One region of the Holdemanella hominis genome, then DNA from elsewhere that is predicted to be linked to it. Evidence: a T-box and tRNA genes for the amino acid it is inferred to sense, from the RefSeq annotation. Region 1 holds a T-box; the other regions hold tRNA genes.
What was found. The T-box of region 1 lies ahead of leuS (leucine--tRNA ligase). A T-box ahead of a tRNA ligase gene usually reads a tRNA of that ligase, here a tRNA-Leu.
Positions count from the first base shown of each region.

Region 2: it has a tRNA-Leu gene. The T-box ahead of leuS (leucine--tRNA ligase) is inferred to sense a tRNA for this amino acid. The anticodon was not compared.
Region 3: it has a tRNA-Leu gene. The T-box ahead of leuS (leucine--tRNA ligase) is inferred to sense a tRNA for this amino acid. The anticodon was not compared.

Region 1 covers NZ_JACRWH010000002.1:82,101-85,384, reverse strand. The annotation lists gene H8911_RS01165 (type II secretion system F family protein) at 1-51, shown strand, start outside; gene comGC (competence type IV pilus major pilin ComGC) at 66-365, shown strand; gene H8911_RS01155 (prepilin-type N-terminal cleavage/methylation domain-containing protein) at 343-735, shown strand; gene H8911_RS01150 (hypothetical protein) at 722-883, shown strand; gene H8911_RS01145 (prepilin-type N-terminal cleavage/methylation domain-containing protein) at 846-1,238, shown strand; gene H8911_RS01140 (hypothetical protein) at 1,219-1,587, shown strand; T-box leader at 1,606-1,802, shown strand; gene leuS (leucine--tRNA ligase) at 1,840-3,284, shown strand, end outside.
Region 2 covers NZ_JACRWH010000009.1:32,728-36,011, reverse strand. The annotation lists gene H8911_RS04035 (vWA domain-containing protein) at 1-349, opposite strand, end outside; gene H8911_RS04030 (leucine-rich repeat domain-containing protein) at 349-1,254, opposite strand; tRNA gene H8911_RS04025 (tRNA-Leu) at 1,317-1,400, opposite strand; gene H8911_RS04020 (hypothetical protein) at 1,473-1,721, opposite strand; gene H8911_RS04015 (L-threonylcarbamoyladenylate synthase) at 1,911-2,507, opposite strand; gene mnmE (tRNA uridine-5-carboxymethylaminomethyl(34) synthesis GTPase MnmE) at 2,579-3,284, shown strand, end outside.
Region 3 covers NZ_JACRWH010000017.1:24,954-28,237, forward strand. The annotation lists gene H8911_RS05785 (ABC transporter ATP-binding protein) at 1-128, opposite strand, end outside; gene H8911_RS05790 (MarR family winged helix-turn-helix transcriptional regulator) at 158-583, opposite strand; gene rlmD (23S rRNA (uracil(1939)-C(5))-methyltransferase RlmD) at 694-1,989, shown strand; tRNA gene H8911_RS05800 (tRNA-Leu) at 2,004-2,089, shown strand; gene H8911_RS05805 (septum formation initiator family protein) at 2,162-2,452, opposite strand; gene mnmG (tRNA uridine-5-carboxymethylaminomethyl(34) synthesis enzyme MnmG) at 2,506-3,284, opposite strand, start outside.

The sequences.
Region 1 (3,284 bases):
ATTGTCTATCAAATTATGATGATGCCACTCAATATGTTAAATCAATTCTAAAAGGAGAAAGAAAAATGGAAAAGAAAAATGGTTTTACAATACTTGAAATGATGATTGTGATGTTGATTGTTGCGCTACTTTTATTGATCACACTTCCAAATATTCAACAAAAAGAAAAAATTATTCGCAATAAGGGGTGTGAAGCTTTACTTGAAATTGTCAACTCGCAAATCATGTTGTATGAAATCGATCAATTAGAAACGCCAACAAGTGTGCAGGAATTGATTGATTTTGGTTATTTAAAAAAGGGACAGGATACATGTCCGGATCATAGTAAAGTGGTGATCGTAGATGGGCAAGCCGTATCCCAATAAGAATGGATTTACCCTTGTTGAAATGTTAGTGGTGCTGCTTATTGTTTCTATGCTTGGATTTGGACTTTCTACAAAGATGCACTCTTCTTTATATGTGTTTATGAAAAATCTGCAGACTCTATGTGTTACGGCTCAGGAAAAAGCGTATGTAAAACATCGAAAAGTATATGTTGAAATTGGTGATTCGATCTATATGGATGATGTCGAATATAAGATACCACATGGTATTGCGTGTGATCATGTATCTTTTTACTACAATTCCAAGGGCAACATGTCTAAGGCTATGTCACTCCATTGTCAAAATGCATCGAGTCAAATGAAACTTGTTTTCCAGGTTGGAGCTGGGAGGGTTCGTCTTGAAAAAGAATAATGGCTTTTTACTCGAAGATGCCTTGTTTGCGTTCTTTGTGATTTTGGTTTGTGCAAGTCTTATATTGAATGGCATTTATACTTTATATTTCCAAAGGAATCTTAAGATTGATGAAAAAATTGAAAAGAAATGGTTTTACTCTGATTGAAGCTTTGTTGGCGTTGTTTATCACAAGTTTAGTCAGCTTATTAGGCTGTATGCTTATGCGTTGTGCTTTACAATTTGCCCATATGGATGTGGATACGCAGAATCAATTTGCGGTTTTACAATTAAGAAGAGAACTTGCACAATCAAATGATTTGAAAATAGAATCGGATTGTCTAAGTTATATTCTAAATCATGAAAAGAAAGTCTTGTATTTTGATAAGCATCGCATTGTGAAGAGTCCTGGCTATGAAATCTATATGGAACAAATTGATGAGGCTATATTTTATAAGAAAGAAGATGGATATTATGTTTGGTTCAAAAAGAAGAATAAAACCTATGACTTTGAACTCTATTAATGGGTATGCGAGTGAAGTAAGTTTAGTGTGTTTATTTCTTGTGCTTCAGATTGTATCCTTTTTATCGTTGAGTACCCTTCAAAATGTGTATTTATTAAAAGCGAATCAACAAAATATTCTTGAACTATCCATTGTAGATCATGCCAAGCATATGATCCATCATAATAATCGCATTAAGTTGTGTCATACGAGTGAAAAAATAATAAAGGACAAAGATGAAAGGATACAGAATATAGATGTGCATTTTGAAGATCATGAGACTTTTATTGAATGTACATATTTAGATGTTTCAATGAAAATCTATTATGATGATAAGGCAATCGTTTCGGTTGATATTGACGAACAATGAAAAAAACGATAAAATTGATGCATAGCGATGAATTAGAGTAGTAGAAGGAAATGACAATTTTTAGAGAGCTAAAGTTGGTGAAATTTAGCATTGTACAGCCTTTGAACTTGCTAAGGAGCTGATGAGTAATGTTATCCGTATACTCTGCGATAAAGAGTTTGAGGGCACAATGAGAATTGTGAACTAAGGTGGTACCGCGTACAAACGTCCTTAGATTTCAAGGACGTTTTTTATTTTTAATAGGAGGCTAATATGTACGATCATTTAGAAGTAGAAAAAAAATGGCAGAAATATTGGGCAGATCATGAAACATTCAAAACGGATGTTTGGGATTTTTCAAAACCTAAATTTTATGCACTAGACATGTTCCCATACCCAAGCGGTGTCGGATTGCATGCTGGACACCCAGAAGGATATACAGCTACAGATATTGTTTCGCGTATGAAACGTATGCAGGGATATAATGTGCTTCACCCAATGGGATATGATTCATTTGGACTTCCAGCTGAACAATATGCTGTTCAAACAGGAAATAACCCAAATGGCTTCACACAAACAAATATCAAGACTTTCACAAAACAGTTGCAGGAATTAGGGTTTGACTATGACTGGTCAAAAATGATCGCAACATCTGATCCAGATTTCTATCATTGGACACAATGGATCTTTAAACAATTGTACAAAGATGGCTATGCCAAATATGTAGACATGCCAGTAAACTGGTGTGAAGAATTGGGTACAGTATTATCGAATGATGAAGTTATCGATGGTAAGAGTGAACGTGGTGGATATCCAGTTATTCGTAAAAATATGAAACAACTATGTATCGACCAGGCTGCTTTTGCGGAACGATTACTAGAAGGTTTAAATGAAATTGATTGGCCAGAATCGACAAAGGAAATGCAAAGAAACTGGATTGGTCGTTCAACAGGTGTTGAAGTTCAATTTGATATTGTTGGTGGTGGAAAATTCTCTATCTTTACAACATGTATTGAAACAATTTATGGTATTACATTCATGGTGCTTGCACCAGATGGAGATTTAGTACAAGAATTAATGCCAAGAATTCAAAATCAAGAAGAAGTAAAAGCTTATATTCAAGAAACGGTTTCAAAATCTGAAATGGACCGTACAGAATTGAATAAAGGAAAAACAGGATGTCGTCTAGAAGGTATTAAAGCCATCAACCCAGTCAATGGAAGGGAAGTTGAAGTCTTTATTGGAGATTTCGTTTTAGCAAACTATGGAACAGGAGCTGTCATGGCTGTACCAAGTCATGATCAACGTGACTTTGAATATGCGATTGCCCACAATATTGACAGGATTCAAGTTATCGAAGGACAAGACGTAAGTGAACATGCCTTTGAAAAACAGGACTATTTAGGAAAAGGCTGCAAGCTAATCAACTCCGAAGAATTTACAGGTCTTACTGTAGAAGAGGCAAAAGTAGCGATTACGAAAAAATTAGTGGATATGGGGATTGCCAAAGAAACAGTTAACTATCGTTTCCGTGAATGGATTTTTGCTCGTCAGCGTTATTGGGGAGAACCAGTACCAATCGTACACTTAGAAGATGGAACAGACTATGTTCTTCCAGATGAAGAGTTGCCATTGATTTTACCTGAACTTGAAGACTACAAAGGACACAATGGTAAGGCACCACTTGAAAATGCGACAGAATGGAAACAATACAACAA
Region 2 (3,284 bases), on a different contig from region 1:
TTTTATGCATCGAATCCAATGTATACTCCACGATAATATCGCAAGCTACATTCCAAATAAATTCAACACGATTTTTTTTAAGCCAAATATGACTATATAAACAATGCAGAACACTATGTAAAAAACTACGATTTAAAAACACTGCATTCTTCTGAAATAAATCAATAATCTTTAATGGATTATAGTAAAAATACACGCCATTTGTCGCACATATAGCTACACGCTCATCTTCCTTCAACACCAACGTATTTAAAGCTGTTAAAAAATGTGGCATATCCATATAGAGTTCGGATCGAACTAATTCTAAGATATGAATCGCCTTTTCCTTTTCCCATTCACTTTGTCGCATTAAAAATCCTCAAAAGAATATGTCGATGATGATTTAAACATCTTATTCTTTAATTCCATCAATAGAGTACGAGTTTCTAAATCCTTTTCCATAAAAATCAATCGATCTAGATCGGATTGACCAAGACATTCTTTTTTTAACAATTTTTCTACCATAGCACATATATCTTTATATACATGTAAATAAGAAGTCAAATCATGTGCCCTTAAATAAGGAATGTATTGTTCAGATCCCATCATAAAGCGAAGAATCGCTACATGAAAGATGCAAGATTCACTTTCTTCAGCGCATAGCTTTTCAAAACAAGCATCATATCCGTCAAAATCGATTTTCCCCTCTTTAAAACATTGACGCATACGAAAACCTTCCCCTTCAATATTCAGGGCAAAGATATGAGCAGGGCCCACTTCATCATAACCCCCATTGTATTCTGGATAGAATATAGAACTATCTAAAAAGTGAACTTCTACATCCCATGTGATTTGCGTTAAGATTTGTTTCAGGAAAGTAACATCAAAAATTGAACAATCATAATAAATATGATTGAGTCTTAAACAATTCATAAACACATCGCTACCTATACTCATTAAAGAAAAAGGTAAATATATTTCTTTTAGCTTCCGACAATTGTAGAACGCATAATTCCCAAGTTTTTTTAAAGTACTCGGAAACTTAACACTTTCTACATCAACCCCACTACATTCATGATAATTCGAAGGAATGTCACAACTTAAAATAGCTTTCGATAAATCGACTTTTTTTGAAGAAAAACAATAATTTCCAATTTCATGAACAACATATCCATCAATGGATTCTGGTATTTCTATCTTGGGACTTAATGAATACACTCGATTGATACGAATGGAATCTTCATTTATTTTCTCATAATATACACAAACATTCATAGAAAAATTATAACATAAAACAAAAAAAGACAACTACCGAAGTAATTGTCTAAATTTACAAGTGGTGCGGGTGAAGGGACTCGAACCCCCACGCCGAAGGCGCCAGATCCTAAGTCTGGTGCGTCTGCCAATTTCGCCACACCCGCATTTCCAACGCGCTCACTTATAATACACTAACATAAAATAAAATGCAAGTGTTTTTTTAAATTTGTGGCTTTTTAATGTAGTACAGTTGGCTTATGCATCATTTCAATCTCTTCTTGGATATAGGCTTCCACTTTTTCTAAAAGCTCATCTGTAACCTCAATGTCACCTATCATAAAAGGACCATCTCCCATTTCAGATTCCTTCACAAATTTAATTTGCGGAAGCTGCGGCATCCGATGGTTTCCAAGTTCCTTTTCGATTTTTTCCAATTGTTTAAGTATAGGCTCGGCAATTTGTCTAATCATTTCTTCTTCTGTCATACATAGTATTATAATCAACACCCCTCATTTTGACAAGTTTTAACATATGTTTAAATTTAAACCCAAAACATTGAATCTTATCCAATTCAGAGTAACATACTAGATGAACTGCTAGAAGCATACTACTTCTAGATGTGTTCGTATGCACCCTGGCCTATGCCCTACAACATAGGTTCTGGGTGTTTTTTTCTATAATACGGATTCTAGTTCTTCTAAAGAAATAGGTCCAGGTCTTAAGATTTGTAACTTTTCTTTTGTACAGTCAACAATCGTACTTGCCTGTAACGCTTTACACGTTCCAAGTACAATACCATCAATTTTTGGAAGCTGTTCATACACATCATCACTTGTAAGTGCTGTTTTTTCTCCAGACTGATTGGCACTTGTGACCAAGATTGGACAATTCAACTCATCAATCACATCTAATATAAATTTTTCATCTGGAATACGAATCGCAATTGTACTTAAGCCATTTGTGTATACTGAATCAACACTGTCCTTTACATTCACAACGAGCGTCAATGCACCCGGTAAAAACTTAGCCGCAATCTTTTCAATTCTTTCATCCACTAACGCAACTTGCTTCATTTGTTCTACATTTGAAACCATCATTGGGATTGGTTTCGTTTCTGGACGATGTTTTGCGCGTTTCAATCGTTCTAAATCTTCTAAATTCCCATATTTTACTCCAACTCCATATACTGTATCTGTAGGAAGAGCAATAATTTTATGTTCATTAAATGCACACGCTACTTCGTGTACTTGATTTTTAGTATATTCTTTCATGTTTACACCTCTGTCTAAGACATTATACATCTTTTATGATAAAATACACTAAGAAAGAAAGGATGTTAACAATGTTTGAAAATACAATTGCAGCCATCTCCACTTCTTTGCAGGATGGTGCCATTTCCATCATTCGTTTAAGTGGTGACAAGGCTATTGAAATCACGCAAAAAATATTTGACCGTAATATCATAAATGCGAAAAGTCATACCGTTCATTATGGTTTTATTATAGATACCGATAAAAATCCTGTTGATGAAGTTTTAATTTCTATCTTTAGAGCTCCAAAAACATATACACGCGAAGACATTGTCGAAATCAATTGTCATGGTGGTACTTTTATTACTCGTAAAATCTTATCGATGGTATTAAGTGCTGGAGCAGATCTGGCAAAACCGGGAGAATTTACGCAACGTGCCTTCTATCATGGAAGAATTGATTTATCGCAGGCGGAAGCCGTTCAAGATATGATTGAAGCAAGCAACAATACCGCAGCGAGTATGGCCATTCATGGAATTAAAGGAAGTGTAAAAAAGCTACTACAGCCTTTGATTGATGATTTAATGGATATCATTGCGCAGATCGAAGTGAATATTGATTATCCTGAATATGAAGATGTAGAACAATTAACGACGAATGATTTACTTCCAAAAACTAACGAATGGTTAACCAAGATCGATCGTATTCTTGCTCGTGTACAGACGGGGCAAATGTTAAAAAAAGGTATTGATACCATTATTGTGGGTAAGCCAAATGTTGGTAAATCCAGCTTATTAA
Region 3 (3,284 bases), on a different contig from region 1:
TTATCCACTAATAATGCCATCAAAAATGGAATAAACACTTCAAGTATGGCTTCGATTGAAACATAAATCGGACTCAATAACGTATCCTTTTTATATTCTTTAACTTCATTCAATAAAGTCTTGACCATAATAAACCTCCATTATTCTAAATCTTCAATTATTCTAAATTTTCAGCTAGCTCTTTTAAGATTTCTAACAATTGCACCTTCTTCTCGTCACCTAAAACATTTCCAAATCTAGATTCCATTGTACGAATCTGCTTCACGATATCTTCATGAAGATCCTGCTCTTTTTGAGTCAACACAATAGCACGAACTCTTTTATCCTTTTGATTCAATTTTCTTTCAATAAACCCCTTCTGTTCCAAGCGATTTAAAATCCCTGTAACTGTGGGATTCGAAATATGAAAATGTTCCTCAATATCTCTTTGAATAACTGGATCCTTATCCGTAAAATGTAGATATCCTAAGACGTCTTGTTGAGATTTAGTTAAATCATATTCTTTTAAACCTTCATTCATATGTTTGTCCATTTTTTTCTTGATTAAACTAAAATAAAAACCAATCTCATTATTGTCACACATTTTCCTCACCTCATTTCCATAGCATGCTATATTTTTACATAGTACGCTATATATATTACTATAATAATTCCATTTGTCAATTCTTGTTTTTTTAGATATCATAAATATGTATGAAAAAAAATGAAGAATATATTGTAACATGTATCGATGATACAGATTTAAATAGTGGTGTTGTAAAAATTGACGATATGGTTGTCTTTGTGCCAAACTTATTGATTGGTGAAAAGGCAAAAATCAAAATCGTAAAAGTCAACAAAAAATATGCTTTTGGCATAATTACTCAACTTTTAAAGCCAAGTATAAATCGCCAAGAACTTACTTGTGAAGTAGCTAAAACATGTGGTGGGTGCCAACTTCAACACATGAAGTATGCTTATCAATTAGACTATAAATATAAACATGTCAAAAAATTATTTGAAGATATTGAAGTAAAGTCAATACTAGGTATGGATTCTCCTTGGTACTATCGTAACAAAGCACAGTTTCCGGTTAAAATCAAAGATGGTAAGGTCCTGATGGGTTTTTATCGCCAACATTCAAACGACGTTGTGACATGTAAAGAATGCAAGATTCAAGATTTTACAATCAATAAAATCTTTGGCTTCATTCAAAAACATATCACAATTGAAATGGCAGAAGGCTTACGCCACATCTTTATCCGCCACTCAAGTACAGATGAAATTCAAGTGGTATTTATTGGTAAAAATGAAAAGAATATTTTGTCTTTGTCTAAACTATTAAAAAACACATTCTCAAACATCACAAGTATTGTATTTAACTACAACACACGAAATGACAACGTGATCTTAGGTGATACATATAAAGTCTTATATGGAAATGACTACATCATTGAAAAATGTTTAGGTAACAAAGTGAAATTGCACTTTAAATCCTTCTTCCAAGTCAACCCTATACAGATGGAAGTTTTGTACAATCAAGCCATTAAAGCCGCTAATCTTTCTGGAAACGAAACATGCATTGATATGTATGCAGGCACAGGTACCATTGGTATGGCTGTCAGTAAACATGCGAAAAGCGTGATTGGTGTTGAAATCGTTAAAGAAGCCGTTGATAATGCCAACGACAATACAAAAATGAATCACCTTGATAATTGTCACTATGTTTGTCAGGATGCCACAGATTTTGCACACGAACGTAAAAGCGATAAAATTGATGTCGTCTTTATTGATCCACCAAGAAAAGGAATGGCAGAAAATGGAATCCAAGATACGGTGACCATGCAGCCCGAAAAGATTATATACGTTTCTTGCAATCCTAAAACGTTATCACGAGATTTAAAAATCTTTAAAAATTATGGATACCAATGCGAATACGTTCAACCTGTAGACATGTTTTGTCAAACAACCGGACTTGAATGTGTTGCCAAACTCAGTAAAATAGTGTAATATTTTAACACTATGAGGCCGTGGTGGAATTGGTAGACACGCTACTTTGAGGGGGTAGTGAGTTATGCTCGTGTGCGTTCAAATCGCATCGGCCTCACCATATAGATATAAAAAGTGCTTCTTCGGCACTTTTTTATTTTCCACACAAAAAAAACTAGACCAAACGGCCTAGTTAGTCTTTACTTGGAAATTTAAATACTTGCTCCCCCTCTTTTGTCACTAAGTATTTTCCACGCGCAATATATTCAACATAATCTGGATTTGTCAGATTCTGTTTTGCCTTCTCCAATTCTTTCTTTTTAGAAGACAATTCTTTTTTTTCTTTTTCCTTTTGAACAATACTCGACTTTAACTCATGCGTCATTGACAATTGCTGCAAACCACCCATGATTAAAAAGCCAGACATAACCAGCATTGCGATATATACAAAGAAATGTTGAACTTTTTTTCGTTTTCCCTTCATACTTTTATCCCCTTTTTACTATAGCATATAATAGAAAGCGATTTCAATGTAAATTATTTCACACGCATAGCTAAAATCGCAATGTCACTAGGATTTATACCAGAAATACGACTTGCTTGTCCTAATGTTAAAGGCTTGATAGCTGTTAATTTTTGTCTTGCCTCCAAAGATAAATTATCCATATTTTCATAATCCAAATCTGCAGGAAGCTTCATTTTTTCCATCTGCTGTAAATGTTTCGCATCGCGCTTTGCCTTGGCAATATAACCAGCATACTTTGTCTGGATCTCAATCTGCTCATTGATTTGAGTTTCGTAATCCAATCCCGTATATTTTGCCAAGCCCTTAACTGTAATTTTTGGACGTTTAATTAAATCCAATGCACTACATCCATGTGCCAATGGATCAAAGCCCAAGCTATCAAGATATTCATTGACTTCACTATTCGGTTTAATATGTGCATTTGAAAGTTCTTCTCGAGCAACCTCAATATCATTCATCTTCTTTTTATATGCATCATATCTTTCTTGTGAAACCAAACCAATTTCATAGCCTTTTTCAAGCAATCTTTGATCCGCATTGTCATGACGTAACAACAATCTATATTCCGCTCTTGAAGTTAATAAACGATAAGGTTCCTTTGTTCCTTTTGTACATAAATCATCTAACATGACACCAATATAAGCTTCATCACGACGAAGAACAAATTGTTCTTTACCATCCACTTTCAATGCCGCATTCGCCCCAGCCATCAATCCTTGACCAGCTGCTTCTTCGTATCCGCTCGTACCATTGACCTGTCCTGCAGTAAATAAATTCTCAACAATTTTAT